Regions from separate parts of the Gordonia sp. McavH-238-E genome, predicted to be linked through region 4. Evidence: predicted binding sites of a transcription regulator. Region 4 holds the regulator's gene; each other region holds the start of a gene.
The links. The regulator LexA, encoded in region 4, represses DNA repair genes until DNA is damaged. The targets are predictions, from matches to a motif close to CGAACANNTGTTCG.
Positions count from the first base shown of each region.

Region 1: a site for LexA is predicted at 5,074-5,087, ahead of MHN80_RS04790 (HNH endonuclease signature motif containing protein). Genes of this name have one in related genera too.
Region 2: a site for LexA is predicted at 5,671-5,684, ahead of MHN80_RS00145 (DUF222 domain-containing protein). Genes of this name have one in related genera too.
Region 3: a site for LexA is predicted at 2,966-2,979, ahead of MHN80_RS08785 (HNH endonuclease signature motif containing protein). Genes of this name have one in related genera too.

Region 1 is NZ_JAKRFE010000003.1:100,715-108,024, reverse strand. Features, by position in the region: gene MHN80_RS04820 (ABC-F family ATP-binding cassette domain-containing protein) at 1-101, shown strand, start outside; tRNA gene MHN80_RS04815 (tRNA-Trp) at 324-396, shown strand; gene secE (preprotein translocase subunit SecE) at 436-909, shown strand; gene nusG (transcription termination/antitermination protein NusG) at 980-1,858, shown strand; gene rplK (50S ribosomal protein L11) at 2,085-2,519, shown strand; gene rplA (50S ribosomal protein L1) at 2,605-3,321, shown strand; gene MHN80_RS04790 (HNH endonuclease signature motif containing protein) at 3,420-5,048, opposite strand; gene MHN80_RS04785 (ABC transporter substrate-binding protein) at 5,294-6,373, opposite strand; gene MHN80_RS04780 (ABC transporter ATP-binding protein) at 6,385-7,212, opposite strand; partial or broken gene MHN80_RS04775 (FecCD family ABC transporter permease) at 7,209-7,310, opposite strand, start outside.
Region 2 is NZ_JAKRFE010000001.1:22,373-29,682, forward strand. Features, by position in the region: gene MHN80_RS00115 (primosomal protein N') at 1-1,790, shown strand, start outside; gene fmt (methionyl-tRNA formyltransferase) at 1,791-2,753, shown strand; gene MHN80_RS00125 (RsmB/NOP family class I SAM-dependent RNA methyltransferase) at 2,750-4,123, shown strand; gene MHN80_RS00130 (dihydrofolate reductase family protein) at 4,194-4,757, opposite strand; gene MHN80_RS00135 (SRPBCC domain-containing protein) at 4,754-5,233, opposite strand; gene MHN80_RS00140 (helix-turn-helix transcriptional regulator) at 5,230-5,565, opposite strand; gene MHN80_RS00145 (DUF222 domain-containing protein) at 5,756-7,015, shown strand; gene MHN80_RS00150 (hypothetical protein) at 7,112-7,310, shown strand, end outside.
Region 3 is NZ_JAKRFE010000005.1:147,991-155,300, reverse strand. Features, by position in the region: gene nadC (carboxylating nicotinate-nucleotide diphosphorylase) at 1-645, shown strand, start outside; gene MHN80_RS08790 (hypothetical protein) at 650-970, opposite strand; gene MHN80_RS08785 (HNH endonuclease signature motif containing protein) at 1,295-2,935, opposite strand; gene MHN80_RS08780 (hemerythrin domain-containing protein) at 3,142-3,597, opposite strand; gene hisD (histidinol dehydrogenase) at 3,756-5,099, shown strand; gene MHN80_RS08770 (histidinol-phosphate transaminase) at 5,096-6,247, shown strand; gene hisB (imidazoleglycerol-phosphate dehydratase HisB) at 6,244-6,882, shown strand; gene hisH (imidazole glycerol phosphate synthase subunit HisH) at 6,879-7,310, shown strand, end outside.
Region 4 is NZ_JAKRFE010000015.1:62,105-69,414, forward strand. Features, by position in the region: gene MHN80_RS20625 (phosphoenolpyruvate--protein phosphotransferase) at 1-1,275, shown strand, start outside; gene lexA (transcriptional repressor LexA) at 1,253-1,957, opposite strand; gene MHN80_RS20635 (LysM peptidoglycan-binding domain-containing protein) at 2,200-2,739, shown strand; gene nrdR (transcriptional regulator NrdR) at 2,839-3,351, shown strand; gene hrpA (ATP-dependent RNA helicase HrpA) at 3,325-7,310, opposite strand, start outside.

The DNA of each region.
Region 1 (7,310 bases), on a different contig from region 4:
AGGCAGACTGCGCGGTCGTGGTGGCCACGCATGACCGGCAGATGCGGCGGGATCTCGACAGCTGGCCGGTCATCGAACTCGTCGGTGGGCCTGTGACCTGAACGACGGTCTGACGGCGCGGGTGTACGGTCGTCGGGGGAGCGGAGGCGAGCTCGTTTTGGGTCCGCCGCCCCGGTGATCTACACTGAAGTGTCTGATTGATTCAGACTTGCGCGCTACCCATAGGGTGGCGCGTTGGTTTTGTCGGCGACGAAACGCCGGCGGGTCGCGAGACCGGATCGAGAAAGACGGCAACGCCGACCACCCCGGTGGGGGCGTCGCAAAGGGGCGTAGCTCAATTGGCAGAGCAGCGGTCTCCAAAACCGCAGGTTGCAGGTTCAAGTCCTGTCGCCCCTGCCCTGGTGAAGGGCACACGCTGACGAGAGGACCGCGAAGTTGAGCAAGCGAGACCGGGCCGCCCGCGCCAAAGACGCCGCAGAGGGTTCTGCGGCCGATTCGGCTGCGGCTGAGCTCGACGGTCGCGACGAGGCCACCGACGCGGGAACGGTCGACGAGACGTCGACCGAGACCGCCAAGGAGCTGCGTCCGTCCGGTAAACGCTCTGCTCGCGGGCGTCGCTCGTCGGCGGGTGCAACCGATGGTGACACCGACTCCGGATCGGGGTCCGTCGCCGTCAAGGAACGCAAGACCAAGAAGAAGGCGTCTGCCGGGGAGAGCCGGAATCCGATCGTCAAGATCTGGCTCTTCCTGACGCAGGTCGTCGCCGAGCTGAAGAAGGTCATCTGGCCTACGCGGCGCGAGATGATCACCTACACGATCGTCGTGCTCGTGTTCGTCATCGTGATGACCGCGTTCATCTCCGGCCTCGACCTCGCCTTCGCCAAGGGCGTCCTCTGGTTGTTCGGCTGACCCACGCGGTGGGCTCGGCCGGCGACGAGGAGTACGACCGCCAGATGAACCATAAGGAGCGTGGGCTGCAGTGAGCACCCCGGAGAACGAACTCGCCTCGACCGATTCCGTCGACGTGGCCGATGCCGACGTCGACGCAGCCGATGTCGACGCGGCCGTGACCGACGCGGTGGACACCGAGGGTGACGCGGTTGCCGACGACGCTGTCGTCGAGGGTGACGAGGCCGCGGCCGAGGACACGGTCTCCGAGGATGCCGCCGACGCCACTGATGCGGACGCCGACGCAGCTCCGGCCGAGGAAGCCCCGGGTGAAGAAGCCGAGGTCGATCCGGTCGAGGAACTGCGCAAGCAACTCCGGCGCGCCCCCGGTGACTGGTACGTGATCCACAGCTACGCCGGCTACGAGAACAAGGTGAAGGCCAACCTCGAGACCCGCGTGCAGAACCTCGACGTCGGCGACTACATCTTCCAGGTCGAGGTGCCGACCGAAGAGGTCACCGAGATCAAGAACGGCCAGCCCAAGAAGGTCAACCGCAAGGTGCTGCCGGGTTACATCCTCGTCCGCATGGAACTCAACGACGAGTCGTGGGGCGCCGTGCGCAACACGCCGGGCGTGACCGGTTTCGTCGGGATGACCAGCAAGCCGTCGCCGCTGTCCCTCAACGAGGTGCTGCAGTTCCTGATGCCGCGCACCGAGGCCAAGAAGCCCGCCGCATCGCGCGGGTCCGCGGCCGACGGTGTCGAGGCCGCAGCGGCAGCCGCGTCGAACGTCATCGAGGTCGACTTCGAGGTCGGCGAGTCGGTCACCGTCATGGACGGCCCGTTCGCCACGCTTCCCGCGTCGATCAGCGAGGTCAACGCCGAGCAGCGCAAGGTCAAGGTTCTCGTGTCGATCTTCGGTCGCGAGACGCCGGTCGAGCTCGGGTTCAACCAGGTCGAGAAGATATGACCGACGCGAAGCGGCGCTCGTATCTTCCCCGACCTCCGAGAGTCACGGTCGAGAAGATCTAGCCCTTCGAGGCTCGCTTCGCTCGCACCTCAGGGAGCGGGAGGGGCACGGCTTCGCTCGCACCTCAGGGAGCGGAGGGGACCCGGACCGGGTCCGGATTGAAAAACACAGACTTTCACGTCTCCAGCGGGCGTGAATTCGCAAGGAAACAAGCAAGGAACAGAAGATGCCTCCCAAGAAGAAGAAGCTCGCCGGGATCATCAAGCTCCAGATCTCGGCAGGCCAGGCCAACCCGGCCCCGCCCGTGGGTCCGGCGCTCGGTCAGCACGGCGTGAACATCATGGAGTTCTGCAAGGCGTACAACGCGGCGACCGAGTCGCAGCGCGGCAACGTCATCCCGGTCGAGATCTTCGTGTACGAAGATCGCTCCTTCGACTTCAAGTTGAAGACCCCGCCGGCTGCGAAGCTCCTCCTGAAGGCCGCCGGCCTGCAGAAGGGCTCGGGCGAGCCCCACACCAACAAGGTCGGCAAGGTGAGCATGGACCAGGTCCGTGAGATCGCCAAGACCAAGGCCGAAGACCTCAATGCCAACGACATCGACCAGGCCGCGAAGATCATCGCCGGCACTGCTCGGTCCATGGGCATCACGGTCGAGGGCTGATCTCCACTCACGTACACCCCGTGGGAGGGCCGGCTCGGCCCGCACCACACACCCCGCCGACTGACGGCGGAGAAGGAACAGAGCAATGAGCAAGAAGAGCAAGGCCTACGCGGCCGCGGCCGAAAAGGTCGACAAGACCAAGCTGTACAGCCCGCTGGAGGCTGTGGAGCTGGCCAAGGACACGTCGTCGAAGAACACCGACGCGACCGTCGAGGTCGCGATCCGGCTGGGCGTCGACCCCCGTAAGGCAGACCAGATGGTTCGAGGCACCGTCAATCTGCCGCACGGTACGGGTAAGACCGCCCGCGTGATCGTGTTCGCCGCAGGCGACAAGGCCGCCGAGGCCACCGCCGCCGGTGCCGACGAGGTCGGCGCCGAGGATCTGATCGAGCGCATCCAGGGCGGTTGGCTGGACTTCGACGCCGCGATCGCCACCCCGGATCAGATGGCCAAGGTCGGCCGCATCGCGCGTGTCCTCGGACCCCGCGGCCTGATGCCGAACCCGAAGACGGGCACCGTGACCACTGACGTCACCAAGGCCGTCAACGACATCAAGGGCGGCAAGATCAACTTCCGCGTCGACAAGGCTGCGAACCTGCACTTCGTCATCGGCAAGGCGTCGTTCGACCCGGCCAAGCTGGCCGAGAACTACGGCGCTGCGTTCGACGAGATCATGCGCGCCAAGCCGTCGGCTGCCAAGGGCCGCTACATCAAGAAGGTCACCGTCTCCACCACGACGGGCCCGGGCATCCCGGTCGACCCGGCGGTCACCCGCAACTTCGCGGAGGCACCGCAGGCCTGATCTGATCAGGCGCACTGAACACCCACGAGGGGCCCGGCATTTCGATGCCGGGCCCCTCGTGTTGTTTCTGCGTGGTTCGCTCGCCGTATCGCGTGCACTCACGCGTGGTCGGCGAGGATGCGTGCGAGGGCTGCTTCGACCGGTGTCAGTGGTGGGGTGGTGGGATGCTTCGGCAGTGTTCGCGGGTGGACGAGTTCGCGGTAGGCGAGTTCGAGACGCCGACCGCTGTCGCCATGACCGACGGCGTCGGGGCGCGACAGGTCGCCGGGCCGGGTGGTCGGTCCGTGGATCTCGTTGCGCACTGCGTTCAGGTGTGTGGTGAACCGCCGGGGTATGTCGGGTCGGCGGTTGATGCGTTCGGGGTTGGGTGGTGCGCCGGGTTCGGCGTTCAACCGCCAGACGCAGCGGCCTTCGTCGGGTCCGGACCGTTCGATGCGGGTGGTGTACTGGCCGGGCTGGTCGCCGACCATGCGGTTGTGGCGGGGGCAGGCGGGTGCGAGGTCGTCGATGTCGGTGAGACCGCCCTTGGCCCAGTCCTTGTGGGCGTGATGGAGTTCGACCTGAGTGGCGGGCTGATCGCAGCCGGGAGCCGAGCACACCTCGCCGTCGGGGCGCGCGAAGGAGACGAGGCGTTGCTCGCGGGTCGCCAGACGTCTGCCTCGCCCGAAGTACAGCGGGACGGCGGTGGCGTCCTTGAATACTGCCAACCACGGCTGAACCTCGCCGGCCATCCCGACCAGGTCAGCGATGGGCAGCAGGGTGCCGGTGGCGGTGGTGGCGAGCCCGGATTCGCGGATCAGGTCGCCCAGATCGGCTTTGATGATCAGATGGGCGGGCAGGCCGCGGTGCGACGTTCCGAGAATCCCGTCGGCGAAGCCAGCGGTGAGTGCGGCGTCGAGGGCGTCGTGATTTGTCTGGGCGGGGGTGCGTTGGTCGCGGTCGGCGGCGGTGGCCAGCGCGTCGGGGTCGGCGGTGCCGGCCGGTCCGGACGGTGAGTTGGGGTCGTCGGGGTTGTTGAGTCCGGGTTTGCCCCAGACGGCGAACATCATCGTGAGCCGGGCGGCGAGTTCGGGGGTGAGGGTGCCGGAGATGGTGGCGGTGCCGTCGGCGCGTTGGCGTCCGATCCACAGGTTGCGGCGCCGTTTCTGGTCGGTGTCGTCGGTGAGGGTGCCGTCGGGGTCGAGGTGAGCGAGGAGCCGCGCGCCGAGTTGGGTGATGTCGGCGGGGGTGTGGTCGGCGGCGATCTCGGCCATCTGACGCTCGGCAGCGACTTTCACATCATGCTCGACGGCGTGGGGGATCTGGTCGAGGACATCGAGGGCGGCCTGCACGTGTGCAGAGCCAACCGCTCCCGCAGCGAACGCCTCAGCGAGGCAGGGGTGTTCGGGCGGTAGGACCTCGCCGCCGAGGCTGGTGCGGGTGGCGGTGGCGTCCATCTGCTTACGACGCCGCACAGGGTTGGAGACCCGCAGCCGGTGGGTCATGAACTGCATGAGCGTGCGGCAGCCGGTCTTGCGGGGGAGGTCGCGAGCCTCGACCTGATCGATCTGCCGGTCACCGGCGACGGTCAGGCGTGCGATGGCACGTTCGGTATCGGCTGCCACGTCAGTCAACTCGGCGTCGGTACATGGCGACAGGTCCACGGACTGCAGTTCGTCGAGGATCGCATGCAACTCGGTGACGAGTTCGACGGCTCGCGGTTTCGGCGTGGCTGATTCGTCAGACATGGCCACCCCCCGAGAACCGTTGCTGCGAATGTATGTATGTTCGAGTGTACACCGACACGGCTACATCGCAACCGCTAAAGCTCTGTTGTGCAACGATATTCGTCGGCCAAGAGTTGTCGGTGCCTCATGGTAGGGGTACGAATCCAGTCAGGTGTTGCGAACTTCGACGGTGGGCGCACTGGATCCCCCAGGGGCGGCGGTGCGACAATCGCCGCCGCCCGCGTGCTCTACGGGCGTTCGGCGACTCACTCCAGCCAGTTGTTGCCCCCGAGGTCCAGCTGCGCGACGTCGAGGCTCGGGGTGATTCCGGATTCCGGTGCGAGGCCGTGGTTCTCGAGGGCATTGCGCATGATCTCGGCGGCGTCGATGTTCAGCGGGCTCGACACCCACATCGCGTACGGCAGGTTCACGAATCGGTTCTCGCGTACCGCCTTGAGATTGCGGCTGGCCGGGTTGGACCGCAGCGCGGCGATCTTCTCCTCGACCGTCTGACCGGGGTAGTCCACGAACACGATGACGTCGGGGTCCGCGGTGGTGAGCCGTTCCCAGCTGACGGCGGTCCAGGTGTCCTCGATGTCCTCGGTTGCGTTGCGGGCGCCCGCGGCGTCGATGATGCCCTGCGGGCCGCCGTAGGACCCGGAGGAGAAGATGGTGTCGGAGACGCTGTCGAAGACGAAGACCGTGGGCTTGTCGGCGGGTTGCGGTGCGGCGCGGAGCTTCTCGAGGCGGTCGGCGACCTCGTCGGCCGCGGCGGCGCCCTGGTCCGGGTTGCCGGTGATGGTGCCGATGTTGCGCAGGTCGGTGTCGAGCGCGACCCACGGGTCCATGGTGCCGCGCTGCGCCTCACCCTCGACCTGCCGGCACGCCTCGGACAGCTGATAGACGTCGATGCCGTGGGACGCGAGGATCTCCGGCGTGATCCCGCGGGACTCGCTCATGCCGTAGTTGTATCCGGCATAGAGCACCTGGGGCTTCGCGGCGACGATGTTCTCGAGCGTGGGACGCTCGGCCGCGACCTCGTTCAGGGTGTCCACCTGAGGTCCGTACTCGAGCCGGAGAACATCTTTGTCGCGGGCGAGCGCACTGACCGCCACCATGTTGTCGCGGGCGCCCGCCGCCAGGGCGATCGCGATCATGCCACCGTCGTTGACGAACAGCCGGTCGAGCGGCTGGGGGAAATCGACGTCGGCTCCACAATTGGCCACCGTCACAGTGTCTTCGGTGGCCGCGGTGCTGTCGGTCGAGCATGCGGCAACCGCGCCCAGGATCAGTGCGGCGACCAGGACGGCGGCGGTCGGGTGGACTCGGGAGGTGCGGGTACTCAAGGGATGTCCTCTCACAGGGTGTCTGTCGTCAGCGCTCGGGGAGCAGAAGTGGGGGAGTTGAGCAGGAGGTGTGGCAGGCCCGTCACCGGGTGGGTGACAACGGTCCCGGACACCTCGAAGACGGCCGCCAGCAGATCCGGTGTCAGCACGTCGACGGGTCGGCCCTGGGCGACCACGCCGCCGTCGGACACCACTGCGACACAATCGAAGTGCCGCAGGACGAGGTCGAGGTCGTGCATCGCTGCCAGCACGGTGGCGTCGAGTTCGTCGAGGATCTCCATCAGCCGCAGGCGCCAGGCCGCGTCCAGATGATTGGTGGGTTCGTCGAGCACCAGGACCGGCGTCTGCTGTGCGAGTGCACGGGCGAGGACGACGCGATGCCGCTCGCCACCGGACAGGTGGGTGCACGAACGGGCGCCCCAGCCGTCGAGGCCGACCTGCGCGAGCACCGCGCCGACCACCGTCGAGTCGTCGGGGCTCCCGGCCGACCAGGCCGAGCGGTAGGGGGTCCGGCCAAGGCCGACCGCCTCGGCGACGGTCAGTTCGGCCGAGGGCTGTTCCTCCTGGCCCACCACCGCTATCGAGCGGGCCCGCTGCCGCGACGGGAGTCGATGCAGGTCCTCGCCACCCACGTCGATGGTGCCGGCGACGGGACGTTCGAGCCCACACAGCGTGCGCAACAGGGTGGTCTTGCCGGAACCGTTGGGGCCGACGATGGCCAGTCGGGTGCCCGCCGGGACGTCGAGATCGACATCGCGCAGGACGACGCGGCCGCCCCGTCGACACGCGAGTGCGTTCGCGCGCAACGCCATCGAGCGGATCGGTGGTGGATTGGTCATGAGCCGCCGCCGAACACATACTGGTGTCGACCCATGAGGAACAGGAAGATCGGCGCGCCGATCAACCCGGTGACGATGCCCAGAGGCATCTCCCGAGG
Region 2 (7,310 bases), on a different contig from region 4:
GCAAGCTGGGATGGCTCGACCGTGTCGTGTCCGCGGAACCGGTGCTGACCCCGCAACTGGCGACGCTGTGTCGCGCCGTGGCCGATCGGTATGCGGGGACCATGGGCGACGTCGTGCGTCTGGCGATCCCGCCGCGGCACGCGCGCACCGAGAAGGAGACGACTCCAGAGCCGACTTCCGTCGTGGAGACGCCCGAGCTCGCCGACTGGCATCGGTATCCGCTCGCCGATTCCTACGTCGAGAATCTCGTCGACGGCCATCCGCGCGCCGTCTGGCAGGCCCTGCCGGGGGAGGACTGGCCACGTCGTCTCGCCGAGCTCGCCGCGGCGACGCTCGCGTCCGGGCGCGGGTGCATTCTCATCGTCCCCGATCAGCGGGATCTCGATCGCGTATGGGCGGAGTGTGAGCCGCTGATCGGCGATCGTGGTGTCGCGCTGTCGGCCGGTCTCGGACCCACCGCGCGCTATCGCAGGTGGCTGGCCGTGCGGCGGGGCGCCGCGCAACTGGTGATCGGCACCCGCAGCGCGGTGTTCGCGCCGGTCGCCGATCTCGGCCTCGTCGTCGTGTGGGATGACGGCGACGACAGCATGTCGGACCCGCGGGCGCCGTATCCGCACCCCCGCGAGGTTGCGGTGCTGCGCTCGCACCACGAGCGATGCGGCCTGCTGCTCGGCGGTTTCGCCCGGACCGCCGAGGCCCAGGCGCTGGTCGCGTCGGGCTGGGCGCACGATCTCGTCGCCGATCGCGCGACCGTCCGTGGCCGCAGCCCACGCGTCCAGGCCATCTCCGACGACGACCGCCAGATCGCACGCGACCCCATGGCGAGGTCGGCACGTATCCCCGAAGTCGCGTTCGACGCGGCACGCTCGGCGTTCGCGGCCGATCGTCCGGTGGTGTTCAGCGTCCCGCGGCGCGGGTATGTGCCGTCGCTGGCGTGCACGCGCTGCCGGGAACACGCGCGCTGCCGCGCCTGTCACGGTCCCCTCCAACTCGACGCCGACCAGCGGCTGAGCTGCCGATGGTGTGGGCGCCCCGAACGATCCTTCCGCTGCCCGGAGTGCGGCAACACCTCGGTGCGGGCGACGGTGACCGGTGCCCGCCGGACGGCCGAGGAGCTGGGTCGCGCGTTCGCCGGTGTGCCCGTCCTGACCAGCGGGGGCGACACGATCCTCGACGAGATCGAACCCGGTGCGCGGCTCGTGGTCGCGACACCGGGCGCCGAACCAGTGGCTCCGGGCGGGTACGGCGCGGCGGTCGTCGTCGACACCTGGGCGCAGCTCGACCGTGCCGACCTGCGCGCCGAGGAGCACGCGGTCCGGCGCTGGATGGCGCTCGCCGCGATGGTCACGCCGCACGGCGATGGCGGTCGGGTGGTGATCGTCGCCGACTCGTCACTCGCTCCCGTGCAAGCGCTGATCCGTTGGGACCCGGTGGGATTCGCGTCGATCCAGTTGCGGCAGCGGGTGGAACTCGGCTTTCCGCCGGCCGTCACGATGGCCTCGGTCGACGGGCCGACCGGGGTGATCACGGACTTCGTCGAGCATCTCGAATTGCCCACTGACGCGGACGTTCTCGGACCCGTGCCCCTACCTCCAGGAGTGCGACCCCCCGCCGGAAGCGCTGACTGGGAGGCCGCGGCAGATGACGAGATGGATCGAATTCTGGTGCGGTTGCCGCGTAAGGACGGACGGTTCCTCGCGGAGGCGCTCGTCGCGGGCCAGGTCCGCCGGAACACGCATCGGCAGACCGGGCCGATCCGGGTGCAGATCGACCCGCCTACGATCGGATGAATGCGCATCGTTTTCGCCGGGACCCCCGAGGTCGCCGTGCCGTCGTTGCAGGCCCTCATCGACTCGCCGTCTCATGAGGTCGTCGGGGTCATCACCCGTCCCGATGCGGTGTCCGGCCGCGGCCGCAAGGTGATGCGGTCTCCCGTCGGCCTGCTCGCCGACGAGCACTCGCTCGAGGTGATCACCCCGCGTCGGCTGTCCGAGCCGGAGGTCGACGACGTGCTCCGGCGCTGGGCTCCCGACTGCGGCGCCGTCGTGGCCTACGGCGGGCTCGTACCACCCGGACTGCTCGACCTCCCGCGACACGGCTGGATCAATCTGCACTTCTCGGTGCTGCCCGCCTGGCGCGGTGCGGCTCCGGTCCAGGCCGCCATCGCGGCCGGCGACGAGGTGACGGGCGCCAGCACGTTCCGGCTCGAGAAGGGCCTCGACACCGGCCCGGTCTTCGGCGTGCTGACCGAGACCATCCGGCCCACCGACACCAGCGGCGACCTCCTGGCACGGCTGGCCGATGCCGGCTCCGGGTTGTTGCTGTCCACCCTCGACGGCCTGGAGGCCGGCGAACTCGCCCCCGAACCACAGCCCACGGCCGGCGTGAGCCACGCGCCCAAGATCGAGGTCGACGACGCCAAGGTCCGATGGGACCTGCCGGCGCACATCATCGATCGACTGATCCGCGCGTACACCCCCGCCCCCGGACCGTGGACGAGTCTCGACGACGCGCGGATCAAGGTGGGGCCGGTGTCGATCGTGTCGTCGACCGATGATCCCGGCCTGCCCGAGGCGGTGCGGGACGGTTCACTCGCGCCCGGTGCTCTCGCGGTCAGCAAGAAGGCGGTGTTCGTCGGAACGGGCTCGCAGCCGGTGACACTGGGCACCGTGCAACCGCCCGGAAAGAAGCCGATGCCCGCGCCCGACTGGGCCCGCGGCGCGCGTCTGACCGACGGGACGGTACTGGGATGAGCGGGAAGTTCCGGCAGAAGGATCTCGATCCCGCCCGCGTGGCGGCCCGCGACACCTTGCGCGCAGTGCGCGAACGCGACGCCTACGCCAACCTCGTTCTTCCGAAGATGCTGCGGGACAGAAGAATCGAAGGACGCGACGCTGCCTTCGCCACGGAACTGGCCTACGGTGCGGCGCGAGCACAGGGTTTGCTGGACGCGGTGATCTCGGCCGCCGCGAAACGGCCCGCCGCCGACATCGACGGCACGGTTCTCGACGTCTTGCGCCTGGGTACCTATCAGCTGTTGCGGACGAGGGTCGGTGCGCACGCCGCGGTGTCCACGTCGGTCGATCTGGTGCGTTCCGAGAACGGAATGGGGCCGTCGGGTTTCGCGAATGCCGTGCTGCGCAAGGTATCGCAGAAGGACGAGGACATGTGGGTGGAGGAGCTCGCTCCGTCACCTGCCGACGATCTCGTCGGCTATCTCGCCTTCCAGTACGCGCATCCGCGATGGATCGCGGAGGTGTTCCGCGATGCGCTCGGCGGTTCGGCGGGACAACTGCAGGCTGCGCTGGCCGCCGATGACGAGCGACCGCCGGTGCATCTCGTGGCGCGTCCCGGTCTCATCACCGCCGAGGAACTCGCTCTGACCAGCGAGGGCGAGGTCGGCGACTTCTCCCCGTACTGCGTCTACCTGCCGGGCGGCGATCCCGGCGACGTCGCCGCGATTCGCGAGGGGTACGCGGGCGTGCAGGACGAGGGCAGTCAGCTGATCGCTCGTGCGGTGACCGTGGCGGAGGTCGCCGACGACGGCGGTCGATGGCTCGACATGTGCGCCGGCCCCGGCGGAAAGGCCGCGCTCATCGGTTCGCTCGCCGAGATCGACGGTGCCCGACTCGATGCGGTCGAGGTGTCCGAGCATCGTGCCGGCCTGATCCGCAAGGTCGTGTCCGACCTGCCGGTGACCATCCATGTCGCCGACGCCCGGTCCAGTGGGCTCGATGCTGGTTACGACCGGATCCTGCTCGACGCCCCGTGCTCGGGGCTGGGGTCGCTGCGCCGACGCCCCGAATCCCGGTGGCGCCGGACCGCTGCCGACGTCGACGAACTCGTCGTCCTCCAGCAGCAACTGCTGACCGAAGCCCTGCGGTTGGTCAAGCCCGGTGGTGTGGTGGTCTATTCGACGTGTTCGCCACACCCGGCCGAGACGACCGCGGTGGTGGCCGACGTGGTGGCATCGGTCGACGGCGTGCGCCAACTCGATGCCCGCCCGTTGGTGACGGTGGGCAAGCTGGGTCCAGACCTGTTGGGCGACGGCCCCCACGTACAGCTCTGGCCACATGTCCACGGCACCGACGCCATGTTCCTGGCGGCGTTGACGCGGGACTAGGTGCCCATCACGGAACGGGCCCCCGCGTAGTCCGCGACCGCGGCCGGACCCACCGGCTCGTACTCCAGGATCAACAGCCCCCGGCAGTGGCATCGTGCCGAATCAGCCGGAATCCGAGTCCGATCTCGTTGCGTCCGAACAGCGATCGCCCGCAGCCGAGTGCGGTCGGAGCCACGACGAGACGGAGAACGTCCACGACGCCGGCCTCGAGCAGTGCGGCCGCCAGCGTCGCGCTCCCGTGCACCTGCGGTTCTCGATCGGAGTCCGCGCGCAGGTCCCGGATCGCGTCGATGGGGTCGTCGGACAGCAGGGTAGCCGGTTGCCACGCCAGTTCCGTATCGGTGAGCGACGTGCTCACCACGTACTTCGGCAGCCCGTTCATCCGAGCGGTGAACGGGTCGTCGGGATCGGTGATCGCGGGCCAATCGCGGGCGAATGCCTCGTAGGTGCGCCGCCCGAGAAGCAGTCCGTCGGCCAGATCGAGCCACTCCGACGCCTGGCGGATGAAGTACTCGTCCATGTGAGGTACCAGCCACCCGCCCGCGTGAAATCCGTTGGAGGTGTCTTCGTCGGCGGCGCCGGGACCCTGGGTGACCCCGTCGAGCGTGATGAACTCGGTGACGGTGATCTTCACTGCACGACTTCGTTTTCCACGATGGCCGCGAGCGCAGCGGTGACCGAACCCCAGCCGTCGTAGAACCCCAGCTCGTCGTGTCGGTCACGGTCGGACGGGCTGCGATGGCGCACCACGACGTTGTATTCGGTCCCGTCCTCGTGTTCGCCGAGGGTGATCTCCGCGGTCATGGGAACCGGCGATGGATCGGCGGGACGCCATGAGCTGTCGACGGCATTGGTGAACACCAGGCGCTCGTGGGCGTCCGCGACCAGGAAGACAGCGTCCATGTGTGGGACGAAAGTGGTTCCGTCCTCGCTCATCCGGGTCACGAGCGCGCCGCCGGGCTTGGCTTCGAGTCGGTCGACGCGGGTGCCCGTCGGAGCCGGCGTCCACCACTTGGCGAACAGCTCCGGTCGGGTCCAGGCATCCCAGATCCGTTGTCGCGGAGCGCGGATCACCCGGTGCAGCGTGAGGTCGAGTTCGGGGTCGATCATGGTGTCTCCTCGGTGTCGGTGACGAAGTCTTCGAGACGGTCGGTGCGTTCGGTCCACACGGTGCGTTGGTGTTCGAGCCACGTGGACAGACGGCGCATACGGCGCCTGTCGAGGGTGCACATCCGCGTGCGTCCGACCTTCTTGGTCAAGACGAGCCCGCTGTCCTCCAGAACGCGGAGATGCTTCATGAACGACGGCAGGGTGATGGGGAAGGGGTCGGCGAGTTCGCCGACACTCGCCGGCCCATGACCCAGTCGTTCGACGACTGCGCGGCGCGTTGGATCCGACAGAGCGCCGAAGATGTCGTCCAGAGGTGCCGAACCATGTGCCATGTGGCTAAGTGTTGCAGGATTGTTCACTGAACTCAACGGCTAAATGAAAGAGACTGCTCGGAGATGCGTAAACTTGCTCCCAAACAGCGCATATTCAGGTACTATCGAATGTATGTACGAGGCATCTCCGGACATAAAATCCTTCTTGGGTACCGACTATCTGCGGGCCATCGTGGATGGCTTGTCAGCGATGCCGGTCGGCCTCGACGAGTCGGAATCGGTGGGCAGGCTCACCCTTCTCGAGGAGATCAAGTCGGCCTGCACCGCGGCTCAGGTGCGTGAGACTGCGAATCTCGATGACCTACGCGCGGCTGACGAGGCCGCGCGCAACGTCCCTCAACGGCGGCGCGGGCGCGGCCTGGCTGCCGAAGTGGGTCTGGCACGGAAGGTGTCGCCTCGCAAGGGGAGTCAGTGCCTCGGGTTCGCCCGCGCCCTGGCGCACGAGATGCCGCATACTCTGGCGGCGCTCACCGCAGGAGTCCTCACCGAGTGGCGCGCGACGATCCTGGTTCGTGAGACCGCCTTCCTGATACGTGAATCGCGTGAGGAGGTCGACCGTCGCATCTGCGGTGATCCAGCGGCGCTGGTGGGTATGTCCGACCGCGAGATCGAGGCGCTCGCCAAGTCTCATGCCTATGAGTTGGAACCCGAAGCAGTGGTGGCTCGGAAGGCCAAGGCGGAAAAGGATCGTCACGTGAGCGTCCGGCCGGCACCCGACCTGATGACGCAGTTCTCGGCACTTCTGCCGATGACGGACGGCATCGCGGTGTACGCGGCGCTCAAGAAACACGCCGACTCGGTGCGCGGGTCCGATGGCCGCTCGCACGCAGAAGTCATGGCCGACACCCTGGTTGAACGCGTCACCGGTCGTTCCGTCGCCGAGCCGACGCCGGTGGCGCTGAATCTCGTCCTTTCCGAGCAGTCCTTGCTGGGGTTCGACGATTCGGCTGCGGACGTCCTCGGGTATGGACCGATCCCGGCGACCGTCGCCCGACACCTGGTCGCTGATTCGGTGACACCGGAGGGTGAGACCGCGTCGACGCTCCGCCGCCTGTATGCCCGACCGTCGAACGGGGCGCTGGTGACGATGGAATCGCGATCGCGCGGCTTTCCGACCGCACTCGCCGGATACATCCGTCTACGAGATCAACGGTGCCGCGCCCCTTATTGCGGTGCGCCGGTCGCTGAGATCGACCACGCCACACCGCATCGCCGCCACGGCCCGACCAGCGCCGTCAACGCCGACGGAACCTGCGTCGTGCACAACCGCGCGAAGGAGGCCCGCGGTTGGTACTACGACGTGAAGGTCGTCGACGGCGTGCGCGTGATCGACGTGATCACACCGACCAGGGCCCGACATCGGAGCGCGCCTCCACCTGCGGTCGGGCACCGGCCGAGGACACGGAGTGGCGTCGAAACGCGCCTGATCCAGATTCTCGCCGCGTCCTGAGTGTGGATAGAGGACGCGTGGCGGGGTGATGTCGTACTAGGTTGTTCGTCGTGGCGGTGTGCCATGTCGTAGATTGCTGCAAACTCGGGGGTTTGTATGGCTGAGCGGTTCGGGGTCGAGGAGCTGGGAATCATCACCGGCGTCGGCGACACACTGGCTCGATGCTCGTCGGAGACGCGAGCGTTGTGGTCGGGGAAGTCTGCGTTCGATGATGCGTCGGCCGCGATGCCGGCGTCGGTGATCGGCGCGGCGTGCGCAGGCAAAGACGGCACTGTTCGTTCGTTGTTGGGTCGCG
Region 3 (7,310 bases), on a different contig from region 4:
GGAACCCGGGTCGAGGACGGCAGCCGCGTCGAACCGGGCACCGTCGTATTGTCGGTGCACGCCCCGACGCGCGCGCTGCTGACCGCGGAACGCACTGCGCTGAACCTGATCTCGCACATGTCGGGGATCGCGACGGCAACCGCGGCGTGGGTGGCGGCCGTCGAGGAGACGGGCGCGAGAATCCGGGATTCCCGCAAGACTCTGCCCGGAATGCGCCACCTGCAGAAGTACGCGGTGCGGGCCGGCGGGGGGGTCAACCATCGCATGGGTCTCGGCGATGCGGCACTCATCAAGGACAACCACGTCGCCGCAGCCGGTTCGGTCGCGGCCGCACTGCGAGCGGTGCGGGACGCGGCTCCCGGGCTGCCGGTCGAAGTGGAGGTGGACTCGCTGGCGCAGCTCGACGAGGTCCTCGAACTGAGGCCGCAGCTCGTCCTGCTGGACAACTTCGAGCCGTGGGAAACGCAGATGGCCGTCCAGCGACGCAACACGCGCTCGCCGGAGACGAAACTGGAGAGCTCCGGTGGTCTGTCGCTCGACGTCGCCATCGACTACGCCCGCACCGGCGTCGACTATCTCGCGGTCGGTGCGCTGACCCATTCGGTCACCGTGCTCGACCTCGGGTTGGACATCCCCGCGCCCTGAGAGATCAGCTGCCCGGATCGCCGGTCCGGACATCGACCTCGAACACCTCGGTACGGGCGATGACCCGGTCCCGTTCGTCGGCGAGCGCCGTGCGGCGCGGATCGGCGAGATAGGCGTCGAGTGCACTGCGGTCGGCGAGCCGCAGGATCTGCACCTCATGCGGCGTACCGCCCTGTCCGTCGCCGACCACCCGGTTGAGCACCGCACCGCCGTGCTCGGGGAGCAGATCGAGGACGGTGTCCTCGTATCGGGTGAGGTCACCGGCCGCGTCGTCGTGCGCCCAGAGCAGGCAGCAGAGGTGTAGCGGCGATCGCGGGTTGGGCACGACCGGAGGATATCGAGGCGGGCTCGGATCGCACGTAGCGGCCTGGACGCCAGACATACGCGAATCCGGACCTTCGCCGGAAAGTGATCTGGCTCTTCGTGACTCGAATGGTCACGTCATCACCAAGGGTCCGGGCCGCCCGCTCGGTGGCGAGGAAGATCGCCAGGCCCGTCGGCGAGCCCGAGAAGAAGTCGGCGGCAACGTCAGGAACTGTTCCCATGGCGCTGTTGATCGTGCCACCTGACCGGTCCCGGACCCTGTGGTCGACGAACCCGAGAGCGTCGGGAATCCTCTGCCAGCAGGTTTGCGACCTCTCGGGCGCGGTCAGTGGGTGGCGAGGAGCTCCACGAGGTGTGCTTCGACGAGGGAGGGCCGGGGTGGGAGCGGTCCGGGTCGGGGTGGTCGGACGTCGATGACGTGGCTGATGTTCAACCATGACCGGCGCACGTCGTGGAAGTGTGGCGCCTCGGGGCGTGCTTGATCGCCGGGCCGGGTTGGTGGTCCGAGGATCTCGTTGCGCACTGTTTTCAGGTGTGCGGTGAACCGCCGGGGTATGTCGGGTCGGCGGTTGATGTGTTCGGGGTTGGGTGGTGCTCCGGGTTCGGCGTTCAACCGCCAGAGGCAGCGGCCTTCGTCGGGTCCGGACCGTTCGATGCGGGTGGTGTACTGGCCGGGCTGGTCGCCGACCATGCGGTTGTGGCGGGGGCAGGCGGGTGCGAGGTCGTCGATATTGGTGAGACCGCCCTTGGCCCAATCCTTGTGGGCGTGATGGAGTTCGACCTGGGTGGCGGGTTGATCGCAGCCGGGAGTCGAGCACACCTCGCCGTCGGGGCGCGCGAAGGAGACGAGGCGTTGTTCGCGGGTGGCCAGACGCTTCCCCCTACCGAAGTACAGCGGCACCGCGGTGGCGTCCTTGAATACTGCCAACCACGGCTGCACGTCGCCGGCCATCGCGACCAGGTCGGGGATGGGCAGCAGGGTGCCGGTGGCGGTGGTCGCGAGCCCGGCTTCACGGATCAGGTCGCCCAGATCGGCTTTGATGATCAGTTGCACGGGCAGCCCGCGATGCGACGTTCCGATAATCCCGTCTGACAAGCCAGCGGCCAGTGCGGCGTCGAGGGCGTCGTGATTTGTCTGGGCGGGGGTGCGTTGGTCACGGTCGGCTGCGGTGGCCAGCGCGTCGGGGTCGGCGGTGCCGGCCGGACCCAGGGGTGAGGCGGGGTCGTCGGGGTTGTTGAGTCCGGGTTTGCCCCAGACGGCGAACATCATCGTGAGCCGGGCGGCGAGTTCGGGGGTCAGGGTGCCGGAGATGGTGGCGGTGCCGTCGGCTCGTTGGCGTCCGATCCACAGGTTGCGGCGTCGTTTCTGGTCGGTGCCGTCGGACGGTGTGCCGTCGGGGTCGAGGTGAGCGAGAAGCCGCGCGCCGAGTTGGATGATGTCGGCGGGTGTGTGATCGGCGGCGATTTCGGCCATCTGCCGTTCCGCAGCGACTTTCACATCATGCTCGACGGCGTGGGGGATCTGGTCGAGGACATCGAGGGCGGCCTGGACGTGGGCGGTCCCGACCGTTCCTGCGGCGAATGCTGCGGCCAGGGTGGGGTGTTCCGGTTCGAGGCGGTCGCCGCTGAGGCACGTGAGCGTGGCGGTGGCGTTGAGGTGCTTGCGCCGCCGAACCGGGTTGGTGACGCGGAGTCGGTGGTTCATGAACTGGATGAGGGTGCGGTACCCGGTCTTGCGTGGCAGGTCACGACCCTCGACTTCGGCGACTTGCCGGTCACCGGCGTACGTGGTTCGGGCGATGGCGCGTTCGGTCGCGGCGGCGACCTCGATCAACTCTTCGTCGGTGCACGGAGACAGATTGACGGTCTGCAGTTCGTCGAGGATCGCATGCAGCTCGGCCACCAGCTCGACGGCACGCGGTCGGGGCGCAGCCGAATCGTCGTCGACGTGTGTGGTGTCGGCCATGACGGTCACCTCCCCCGAGAGCCGTTGCTGCGAATGTACGTTCGAGTGTACACGAGAATCGGGCAGCGGAGGATTCGAGATATGTTGTCGCGCAGATCTATTGATGCAATCTGCGGGCGGTGGGAACTGTCGGTGTCGTGTGGTAGGCGCCATCTGGTCAGCCCGGCGACCCAGCTCAGGCAGGCGTGTGGGCACCCTCCCGACGCCTACACGCCGTGGTCGAGCAGCTTCTCCCCGGGATGCGCGTGCTCCCAGGCGGCGATCGCGGCATCCCACTGATCGCCGTCGAGAGTCGTCACCGACGCGGGGAACAGTGCGTCCTCCTCTTTCGCGATGTGCCGGTGCAGCCCGTCGACCTCGCGTCGGAACCGGTCGCGGTCGGCGGGATCGGACAGGTCCATCGACGTCAGGAACGCATCGAGCTCCCGGTGCTCGGCGATGAGCGGGTCGATGTACCCGGCGAAGAGGTCCCGGTCGGTGTCGAGCAACTGGGCGAACAACCCGTCTTCCTCGCCGCGCCAGTGTGACCGCAGTTCGATCACGAGCCGGTCCGCGAGCCGGCGGGCGGTGTCGCGGTCGTCGGCATCGAGCGCCCGCACCGCGTCGCCGCCGAGGTTCACGGCCCGTTCGTGTTCGGCGGTGTAGTCGCGGAGCAACGGCATGTCCCGGCACCCGCAGTATTGGCACACTTTCGCGTCCTCACGGTCGTGGGCGATTCCGTTGTCCACCGTAGAAGAACCGTCGCACCACCCGCACCAGAAACCCACTGGCATCCGACACGTATCCTTGTCGGGTAAATCCGCAGCCACCAGGAGAGATCATGCTCGCCCGAATTGACCTGCGCGGTAGCACGCCGACACTCGCCGAGTTGCGTCGTGCTCTGCCCCGCGGGGGTACCGATGTCAATGCCGTCCTCGACACGGTGACGCCGGTGGTGCATGCGGTGGCCGAGAACGGCACCGAGTCCGCACTCGACTTCGGCGAGAAGTTCGACGGCGTCCGCCCCGCATCGGTCCGGGTACCCGCCCAGGTCATCGCCGACGCCCTGGCCGAGCTCGACCCGCAGGTCGCCGACGCGCTGCGCGAATCCATCCGACGGGCACGCACGGTCCACGCCGACCAGCGCCGCGAGACCACGCGCACGCAGGTCGTCGACGGCGGCGTCGTGAGCGAGAAGTGGATCCCGGTCCGCCGCGTCGGTCTGTACGTTCCCGGCGGGAACGCCGTGTACCCGTCGTCGGTCATCATGAACGTCGTGCCCGCCCAGGAGGCCGGGGTCGGCTCGCTGGTCGTCGCGTCGCCGCCGCAGAAGGACTTCGGCGGCTGGCCGCACCCGACGATCCTCGCCGCCTGCGCGCTCCTCGACGTCGACGAGGTGTGGGCCGTCGGTGGTGCCCAGGGGGTGGCCCTGCTCGCCTACGGCGGTCACGACACCGAGGCCGCCGACGCGCCGAACTCCGTCCTCGACCCGGTCGACCTCATCACCGGCCCGGGCAACATCTACGTCACCGCGGCCAAGCGACTGTGCCGCAGCGTGGTGGGCATCGACTCCGAAGCCGGACCGACCGAGATCGCGATCCTCGCCGACGACTCGGCCGATCCCGGCATCCTGGCCTCGGACCTCATCAGCCAGGCCGAACACGACGTGCTGGCGGCCTCGGTGCTCGTCACCGACAGCGCCGAACTCGCTGACGCCGTCGACGCCGCGCTCGACACCCAGGTCGCGGCCACCAAGCACCGCGAGCGTGTGCTCACCGCGCTGTCGGGGGAGCAGTCGGGCGTCGTTCTCGTCGATGATCTCGACGCCGGACTCGCGGTCGTGGACGCCTATGCGGCCGAACACCTCGAGATCCAGACGCGCGATGCCGCCGCGGTCGCCGACCGCGTGCACAACGCGGGCGCGATCTTCGTCGGCCCGTATGCCCCGGTGAGTCTCGGTGACTACTGCGCCGGCTCCAATCATGTTCTGCCGACGTCGGGTTCGGCGCGGTTCGCCTCGGGTCTCTCGGTGCAGACGTTCCTCAAGGGCGTCCACGTCATCGACTACGACGAAGCCGCGCTGCGTGAGGTCGCCGACAAGGTGGTGACGTTGGCCGATGCCGAGGACCTGCCCGGTCACGGCGACGCGGTCAAGCAGCGCTTCGTGAAGAGTGCCGCCCGGTGACCGCGTCCGATGCGGTGGTGGGTGCAGTCGTGCCGGGTGGCTCGATCACCGTCGACGATCTGCCGCTGCGCGCCAACCTCCGCGGCAAGAGTGCCTACGGCGCACCGCAACTCAAGGTTCCGGTGATCCTGAACACCAACGAGAACCCGCACGCGCCGTCAGCGGCCCTGATCGACGACGTCACCGCGTCGGTGCGCGAGGCGGCCGCCGAGCTGCACCGCTATCCCGACCGCGATGCCGTCGCCCTGCGTACCGACCTCGCCGCTTACCTGACCCGGGCCACCGGTGTCCGGCTGGGCGTCGAGAACCTCTGGGCGGCAAACGGTTCGAACGAGGTCCTGCAGCAGTTGCTGCAGGCCTTCGGCGGACCGGGCCGCAGCGCGCTGGGCTTCGTCCCGTCGTACTCGATGCACCCGATCATCGCCGACGGCACGGACACCACCTGGCTGGTCGCCGCGCGCGCAGGCGACTTCTCCCTCGACACCGAGTACGCGGTCGCCGAAGTCGCGAACCGCGAACCCGACGTCGTCTTCGTGACCTCGCCCAACAACCCGACCGGCGGTTCCATCCCGCTTGCCGATCTCCGCCGGATCGTCGAGGCCGCACCGGGCATCGTGATCGTCGACGAGGCGTACGCGGAGTTCTCCGCGGCGCCGAGCGCTGTCGAGCTCATCGACGAGTTCCCGGCGAAGGTCGTCGTCAGCCGCACCATGAGCAAGGCGTTCGCCTTCGCCGGCGGACGCCTCGGGTATCTCGCCGCGGCGCCGGCCGTCGTCGACGCGATCCAGCTCGTCCGGCTGCCGTACCACCTGTCCGTGCTGACCCAGGCTGCGGCGCGCGCGGCCCTTCGGCACAGCGACGACACCCTCGCCGGTGTCGCGGCGATCATCGCCGAACGCGACCGTGTGGTCGCGGCGCTCACCGAGGCCGGGTACCGCGTCGTCGACTCCGACTCGAACTTCGTGCTGTTCGGCGGTTTCCGGGATGCAGCGGCGTCGTGGCAGCGTTACCTCGACCAGGGCGTCCTCATCCGCGACGTCGGGATCGCCGGCCACCTGCGGGTGACCGTCGGACTCGCCCACGAGAACGACGCCTTCCTCGACGTCAGCCGCACCCTTGCCACCACAGATCTGGAGAACACCCAGTGACCAACCCCGCATCCGAGAGCCGGGCACCCCGCATCGCGAAGGTCGAACGGACCACCCGGGAGTCGTCGATCGCCGTCGAACTGAACCTCGACGGCACCGGCGTGACGAACATCTCGACGGGCATCGCGTTCTTCGACCACATGCTGACCGCGTTCGGTCAGCACGGCAGCTTCGACCTGACCGTCGAGGCGAAGGGCGACGTCGAGGTCGAAGGCCACCACACCATCGAGGACACCGCAATCGTGCTGGGCCAGGCGCTGGGTCAGGCGCTGGGCGACAAGAAGGGCATCCGCCGCTTCGGCGACTCGTGGATTCCGATGGACGAGACCCTCGCCCAGGCGGTGGTCGACGTCTCCGGCCGTCCGTACTGCGTGCACACCGGGGAGCCCGAGCACATGCTGACCGCGGTGATCGGCGGCTACCCCGGCGTGCCGTATTCGACGGTCATCAACCGGCACGTCTTCGAATCGATCGCTCTCAACGCTCGGATCGCCCTGCACGTCCGTGTGCTCTACGGCCGCGACCAGCACCACATCACCGAAGCCGAGTTCAAGGCCGTGGCCCGTGCGCTGCGCGCCGCCACCGAATACGACGCGCGCGTCACGGGTGTGCCCTCGACGAAGGGTGCGCTGTGAGCGCCGTCGATGTCACCATCCTCGACTACGGGTCGGGCAACCTGCGGTCGGCGCAGCGCGCGCTGGAACGCACCGGGGCACAGGTGACCGTCACCTCCGACTTCGACACCGCCCTGAACGCCACCGGCCTCGTCGTGCCCGGCGTCGGCGCCTTCGCCGCCTGCATGGAAGGTCTGCGTGCCGTGAAGGGCGACCGGATCGTCGGTCGCCGGCTCGCCGGGAGCCGGCCGGTCCTGGGCATCTGCGTCGGCATGCAGATCCTCTTCGAACGCGGCGTCGAGTTCGGCGTCGAGGCGGACGGGTGCGGGGAGTGGCCGGGCAGCGTGACGCAGCTGCCCGCGCCGGTGTTGCCGCACATGGGGTGGAACACGGTCGACGCGCCCGAGGGGTCGGTCTTGTTCGACGGGCTCGACGCCGACACCCGCTTC
Region 4 (7,310 bases):
CTACCCGAACCGGGCGTGCCGACACCGCAGGTGCCCTCGGTGCTGCTCGCCGACGACCTCGCACCCGCCGACACCGCCGGTCTCGACCCGACGACCACGATCGCGCTCGTCACCCGGCTGGGTGGGCCGACCAGCCACACCGCGATCATCGCCCGGCAACTGGGGATCCCGTGTGTGGTGGCCGTGGCCGATCTCGCCGAGATCGGACCCGGCACAACGGTTCTCGTCGATGGGACGACCGGCCGGGTCGAGGTGGAGCCTGACGCGGAGACGGCGCGGGCGCGAGTCGAGGAGGATCGTCGGCACGCCGAGCTCGTCGCCGGGTGGACGGGTCCGGGGCAGACCGCCGACGGCATCGCCGTCTCGGTGCTCGCCAATGTCGCCGACGGATCGTCGGCGCGGGCCGCCGCCGGGCACCCGGTCGAGGGCGTCGGACTCTTCCGCACCGAACTCGCCTTCCTCGAACGCGCCGACGAACCGTCGGTGGACGAACAGGCCGCGATCTACCGGGAGGTCCTCGACGCGTTCGGCGGGCAGAAGGTGGTGATCCGTACCCTCGACGCCGGCTCGGACAAGCCCTTGAGGTTCGTGACCCACCCAGACGAATCCAATCCCGCGCTCGGTGTCCGTGGGGATCGAATCGCCCTGGCGCATCCCGAGATCCGAGCCCACCAGCTCGACGCGATCGCGCACGCCGCGTCGGGTTCCGACGTCGCGCCGTGGGTCATGGCGCCGATGATCGCCTCGCCGTCCGAGGCGCGCGCCTTCGCCGCGGAGGTCCGCGGCCGGGGCCTGGTCGCCGGGGTCATGATCGAGGTGCCCGCGGCCGCCATCCTGGCCGAGGCCGTGCTCGCCGAGGTGGACTTCGTGTCGATCGGCACCAACGATCTGACGCAGTACACGATGGCGGCCGATCGGATGTCGGCCGATCTCGCCGGATTGACCGATCCGTGGCAGCCCGCGGTGCTCAGCCTGATCGCGGGTGTCGCCGCAGCGGGTGTCCGCCAGGGCAAGCCGGTCGGGGTGTGCGGTGAGGCGGCTGCCGATCCGAATCTCGCCTGCGTGCTCGTCGGTCTCGGGGTGACCTCGCTGTCCAGCGCGCCGGCCGCGGCCGCCGCGGTGGGGGCTCGGCTCGGCGAGGTGACCGCGCAGGACTGCCGCGCCGCCGCCGACGCCGCGCTGGCCACGTCCGACCCCGCCGCGGCGCGAGAAGCTGCCGCGGCGGTGCTCGACCGTTCGGTCGGGGGAGAGGTCAGACTCGCCGCATCACGGTGACGACCTTGCCGAGGATCACGGCGTCGTTGCCCGGGATGGGATCGAACAGCTCGTTGTGCGGCATCAGCCACACATTGGCGCCTTGACGCTTGAAGGTCTTCACGGTGGCCTCGCCGTCGATCATCGCTGCGACGATGTCGCCGTTGTCGGCGACGTTCTGCTGCCGCACGACGACCCAGTCGCCGTCGCAGATGGCGGCGTCGATCATCGACTCGCCCACGACGCGCAGCAAGAAGAGCGAGCCCTCGCCGACCAGCTCGCGAGGAAGCGGGAACACGTCCTCGACCGCCTCCTCGGCCAGGATCGGGCCACCGGCCGCGATCCGGCCGAGGACCGGCACGAAGGTCGGCTCGGGCAGCCGGCCGGCCGGCGGGGTCTCCGGCGACGGCGATTCGCTCGGCGCGATGTTGACCGCACGCGGCCGGTTCGCATCCCGCTTGAGCAGACCCTTGCGCTCGAGGGTCCGTAGCTGGTGGGCGACCGACGATGTCGAGGCCAGGCCGACCTCGTCGCCGATCTCGCGGATGCTCGGCGGGTAACCGCGCTCGCGTACCGAGCGGCGGATGACTTCCAGGACCCCGAGCTGGCGCGGGGTGAGTGAGGCCTCGGCGGCGGCGACGTCGATGGGGGCCTCGTCGTCGGCTCCCCGCGCTCGGCCGCGCCTATCGCCGGTGTCACTCATGTTCGGTTCCTCTCGTCTTCGGAACGTGCTGGTAGATGGCCCGTGGGGATGTTCAGCCGCGTCCGAGCCTAGCGGAGTGCGACCTCCACCTCAAACATTTGTTCGATGTGTCGCGAGACTTTGTCGGTGCGCCGTGCTACAAATTCGAACATCAGTGCATCGAACATCTGATCGAAGTTCGAACACCGGATGCCAGACACCCGAACACCCGAAGATCCCGCACCGAACACCCGGAGGGCACCATGCGCACCGCCACTCTCGTCGCTCCCGTCCGTACCGAGCGTCCCGACACCGTCCGGGCGCGCACCGACCGCGCCGACCGTATCCGGACCCGGACCCCGCTGTCCGACGGTTCTCGGCCCGTCGACAACCGGCCGGCAGGCAACCGTCCGGTGGGCGGGTCGCCACTGACGCCACGCGTCGGCGGCACGCACTGCGGCTCCGCGGTGGGTGCCCGGGGCCGCGGGCCGGTCGGTCCGGATGCGGCGGTGTTCCGTCGCCGTCGCCGCACCGCCGTCGCGGTCCTCGCCGGCGTCGGCCTCGCGTTCGTCGTGTGGGTGTTCGGTGTCGTCGGTCAGAACTATTCGGACTCGATGACGCCCGCCGCGGTGAGCGCAGAGGTCGTCCACGTGCGCGCCGGGGATTCCCTCAGTACGATCGCCGGCCGGGTGGCGCCCGAGATGCCCCGCGACATCGTGATCGACGAGATCGTCGCGATGAACGATCTGCCGTCGAGTGCGCTGCAGGTGGGTCAGCCCCTGCTCACCCCCCGGTACCGCTGAGGCCGGGCGGTATCCTCGATGGCACAGGGGCCGGCCGAGAAGCGGCGGGGCGCACGGTTTCGGTGCGTTCCAGCGTCCCGCGACCTGCGTGAGGACACGATGCGCTGCCCCTTCTGCAAGAACGACGACACCAAGGTCATCGACTCGCGTGTCGCAGATGAAGGGCAGGCCATCCGACGGCGTCGCTCGTGTGTGGAGTGCGGGCGCCGATTCTCCACGGTGGAGAGCGCCGTGCTCGCCGTGGTCAAACGCAACGGGGTCACCGAGCCGTTCAGTCGCGAGAAGGTCATGCGCGGTGTGCGTCGTGCCTGTCAGGGCCGGCACGTCGCCGAGGACGCACTCGCGCAACTCGCCCAGCAGGTCGAGGACACGGTGCGCGCGAGCGGATCGGCCGAGATCCCCAGCAACGAGGTCGGTCTCGCGATCCTGGGTCCGCTGCGTGATCTCGACGAGGTGGCGTACCTGCGGTTCGCGTCGGTGTACCGGTCGTTCGACTCGGTGGAGGACTTCCAGCGCGAGATCGACGATCTGAAGTCGTCGGCGTCCGGTGGCGGACGTGTCGAGACCGCCACCACCGATCCCGTCTCAGCCGAGTCGGTCCAGAGCTCGTAGGACGCGCTTCTCCGACACGGGGAACGCGGTACCGAGACGCTCGGCGAACAACCCGACCCGTAGTTCCTCGACGAGCCACTGCGCCTCGTCGTCGACGATCGCCCGTCGGTGCTCAGGGACCTGTTCGAGCCGTTGGGCCCACCGCTCGACGACGCGATCGACGACCGCGACGCCGGCCTTGTCGCGCGCGGCGGACGCGGGCAGCGCCTCGAGACGTGCCCGCGCACCGTCGAGGTACCGCGGCAGGTTCTCCAGATGCCGCCGTGCGGTGGCTGCCACGAAGCCGTCGAACACGAGATGGTCGATCTGCTCGGCGACGTCGTCGGCAGCCAGCGATCCGGCGTGCCGGTCGATCGCCGCGCGGACCGGCGCCAGCCGTTCGAGCGCCGCGACGGCGAGCGAGAAATAGTCCGGGGCGGCCTCGGCGACGCGCGGCCTGATCCGCTCGAGGAAGGCCGAAAAGGATTGTGGCGAGCGGACTGCCGCCAGCTCGGCGTCGGCGACACCGATGGTCGCGTCCCGGATGGCCCGTCGAGTGCAGTCGGCGAGCAGTGCCTCGATGTCCGCATAGGGACTCAGGCTCAGGGCGAGTCGTTCGGCCGGATCGAGTGAGCCGGCGAGGCGTTTGGACAGCGGGGGAATCGCCAGTTCGAGCAGGGCGACGAGCCCGCGACGACGGAGACGCTCGCGGGCGTCGGGGGAGGACGCGTCCACGACGATCACGCCACGCGGGCGGCCCTTGTCATCGGCGACCACGTCGATCGTCGGGTAGCGGGTCAGCCGCTGCCCGGCGACGTCGACCGTCGTCTGTTCGGGGAGCGTGCCGATCCCGTCGGCGGTCCAGGCCCGGTACAGAGTGCGTGACACCGTTCGCGGCGCCGCGGGCACACCCTTCTGCTGGAGCTCGGACAACGAGTCCGCGCGGGCGATGATCCGTCCGGCATCGTCGGCGACCGCGAAGTGCATCCGGAGGTGAGCCGGCACTCGTTCGACGTCGAAATCAGCTGCGGTGACTCTCATCCCGGTGATCGCCGACAGCTCGCGCGCCAGTCCGGCGGCCAGCGGCTCCTTGCGGGGGGTGAGTCGGCCGAGGGCGAGGTCGGCGAATCGTTGCGCAGGGGACATGCTCTTGCGGAGTTGCTTCGGCAGGGACTTGACCAGTGCGGTGGCCAGTTCGGCGCGCATGCCGGGGACCGACCAGTCGAATCCGGCCGGACGCACATGGGGGAGCAAAGCCTGCGGGATCACGACCGTGACCCCGTCGTCGGTCGCGCCGGGTTCGAAGCGGTAACGCAGTTCGAGTCGGGTGTCGCCCTGCTGCCAGGCGCCGGGGTAGTCCGTCGGCGCGACATCGGTGCCGCCGGTGACGTCCTCGGGACGCAGATCCAGCAGATCCGGTTCGGCCCGGCGGGCCTTCTTCCACCATGAGTCGAAGTGCCGCGCGGAGGTGACGTCGGCCGGTAGCCGCTGGTCGTAGAACTCGAAGAGCTGGTCCTCGGTGATCACCAGACCCCGGGTGCGCGTGCGGTTCTCGACGTCGGAGGCGGCGTCGAGGAGTGTGCGGTTGCGCTCGAAGAAGGCGTGCTGCGTACGCCAGTCGCCCTCGACGAGAGCGTGCCGGATGAACAGCTCCCGCGAGACCACCGGGTCGATGGGGCCGTAGTCGACGCGCCGCCGGGCGACGAGGGGGACGCCGTAGAGGGTGACCCGCTCGTAGGCCATCGCGGCCCCGCGTCTGGCGGACCAATGCGGCTCGCTGTGGGTGCGCTTGACGAGATCCCCGGCGAGTTTCTCGGCCCACAGCGGATCGATCCCGGCGACGGTGTGGGCGAAGAGTCGGGACGTCTCGAGGATTTCGGCCGCCATGATGAAGGCGGGTGGCTTCTTGGCGAGCGGAGAGGCGGGGAAGATCAGCAGTGTGGTGTTGCGCGCACCGGTGAACTCGCGGCCCTCGGTGTTGCGGGCGGCGATGTTGCTCAGCAGACCCGACAGGACGGCCCGGTGGACGGCGTCGGCGTCGAGTTCGGTGGGCGCGACCGACCAGTCGAGGTCCTTGACGATCTCGGTCAGCTGTCGATGGAGGTCCTGCCACTCCCGGATGCGAAGGAAGTGTAGGTACTCCCGCTCGCACATGCGCCGAAAGCGGCTGCCGGACAACTCCTTGCGCTGTTCGCCGAGGTATCGCCACAGCTCCACGTAGGACAGGAAGTCCGACTGTGGGACGACGAAGCGCCGGTGCTGGGCGTCGGCGGCCTCCCGGTGCTCGGCCGGCCGTTCCCGAGGATCGGGGAGCGACATCGCCGCGGCGATGACGAGAAGGTGGTCGAGACAGCCGAGCTCGTGTCCGGCGATGAGCATTCGGGCGACCCGCGGATCGACCGGAATCCGCGACATCGACCGGCCGGTCGGGGTGAGCCGAGGCGGGCCGCCCTCGCGTGGGACGGTGATGGCGCCGAGTTCGGTGAGAACGCCCATACCGTCGCGGATCGCGCGGTCGTCGGGCGGCTGGACGAACGGGAAGTCGGCGATCTCGCCGAGCTTGAGGGAGGTCATCTGGAGGATGACGGCGGCCAGGTTGGTGCGCAGGATCTCGGGGTCGGTGAACGCCGGCCGGGATTCGAAGTCGTTCTCGCTGTAGAGGCGGATGCAGACGCCGGGCGCGACGCGACCGCATCGGCCTGCGCGCTGGCGGGCGCTGGCCTGGGAGACCGGCTCGATGGGCAGGCGATTGACCTTGGTCCGGGTGGAATACCGGCTGATGCGGGCGGTGCCGGTGTCGATGACATACCGGATGCCGGGCACGGTGACCGAGGTCTCGGCGACGTTGGTCGCCAGCACGATCCGGCGTCCGTCGGACGGGGAGAAGACCTTCTGCTGTTCGGCGATCGACAGCCGCGCGTAGAGCGGCACGATCTCGGCGCCGGGCCCCTTGCCGCCACCGGTGCGGCGGCGCAACGCGTCCGCGGTCTCCCGGATGTCGCGTTCGGTCGGCAGGAACACCAGGATGTCGCCGCGGCCACCGGCCCACAGTTCGTCGACGGCGGCGTCGATGCCCTGGATCTGGTCGAGGTCGGCATGCTCGCCACCGCCGGCATCGTCGCCGTCGTCGGGGCGCTCCTGCAGGCTCAGCGGCCGGTAACGGATCTCGACCGGATAGGTGCGACCCGACACCTCGATGACCGGGACCGATGTCGTCGGCGTACTGAAATGCCGTGCGAACCGGGCCGGTTCGATCGTCGCGGAGGTGATGATGACCTTGAGATCGGGTCGTCGCGGCAGCAACCGGCGTAGGTATCCGAGGATGAAATCGATGTTGAGGCTGCGCTCGTGCGCCTCGTCGATGATGAGGGTGTCGTAGCGGCGCAGCATCGGGTCGGTGGCGATCTCGCGCAGCAGGATGCCGTCGGTCATGACCCGGACGAGGGTGTCGGCGCCGGAGCGGTCGGTGAACCTGACCGAGTAGCCGACCGCGTCGCCGAGCTCGGTGTCGGTCTCGTCGGCGATGCGTTTGGCGACCGAGCTCGCGGCGATCCGCCGGGGCTGGGTGTGCCCGATCGACCCGCGGATGCCCCGGCCGAGTTCGAGGCAGATCTTCGGGAGCTGCGTGGTCTTGCCCGAACCGGTCTCACCCGCGATGACCACGACCTGGTGGTCCCGGATCGCCTCGGCGATCTCCTCCCGTGCCGCCGAGACGGGGAGTTCGTCCGGGAAGCGCAGGATGGGGACGCTCGCGCGCCGCCGGTCGAGTCGTGCACGTGCGTTGTCGACGTCGGTGACGAGCTGCTCCCACTTCGCGTCATCCGGACGCGCCGTGAGGCGGTCGATGCGACGCCGCAGCCGGTCGGCGTCGACGAGGCCCACGTCGTCGAGTGCGCGGAGCAGGTCCGGGCGCGACACACCCGGTGCGCCTGCAGACGGGGCACTTCCCGGCGACGGGGAAGCTGAGGAAGACGGGTCCG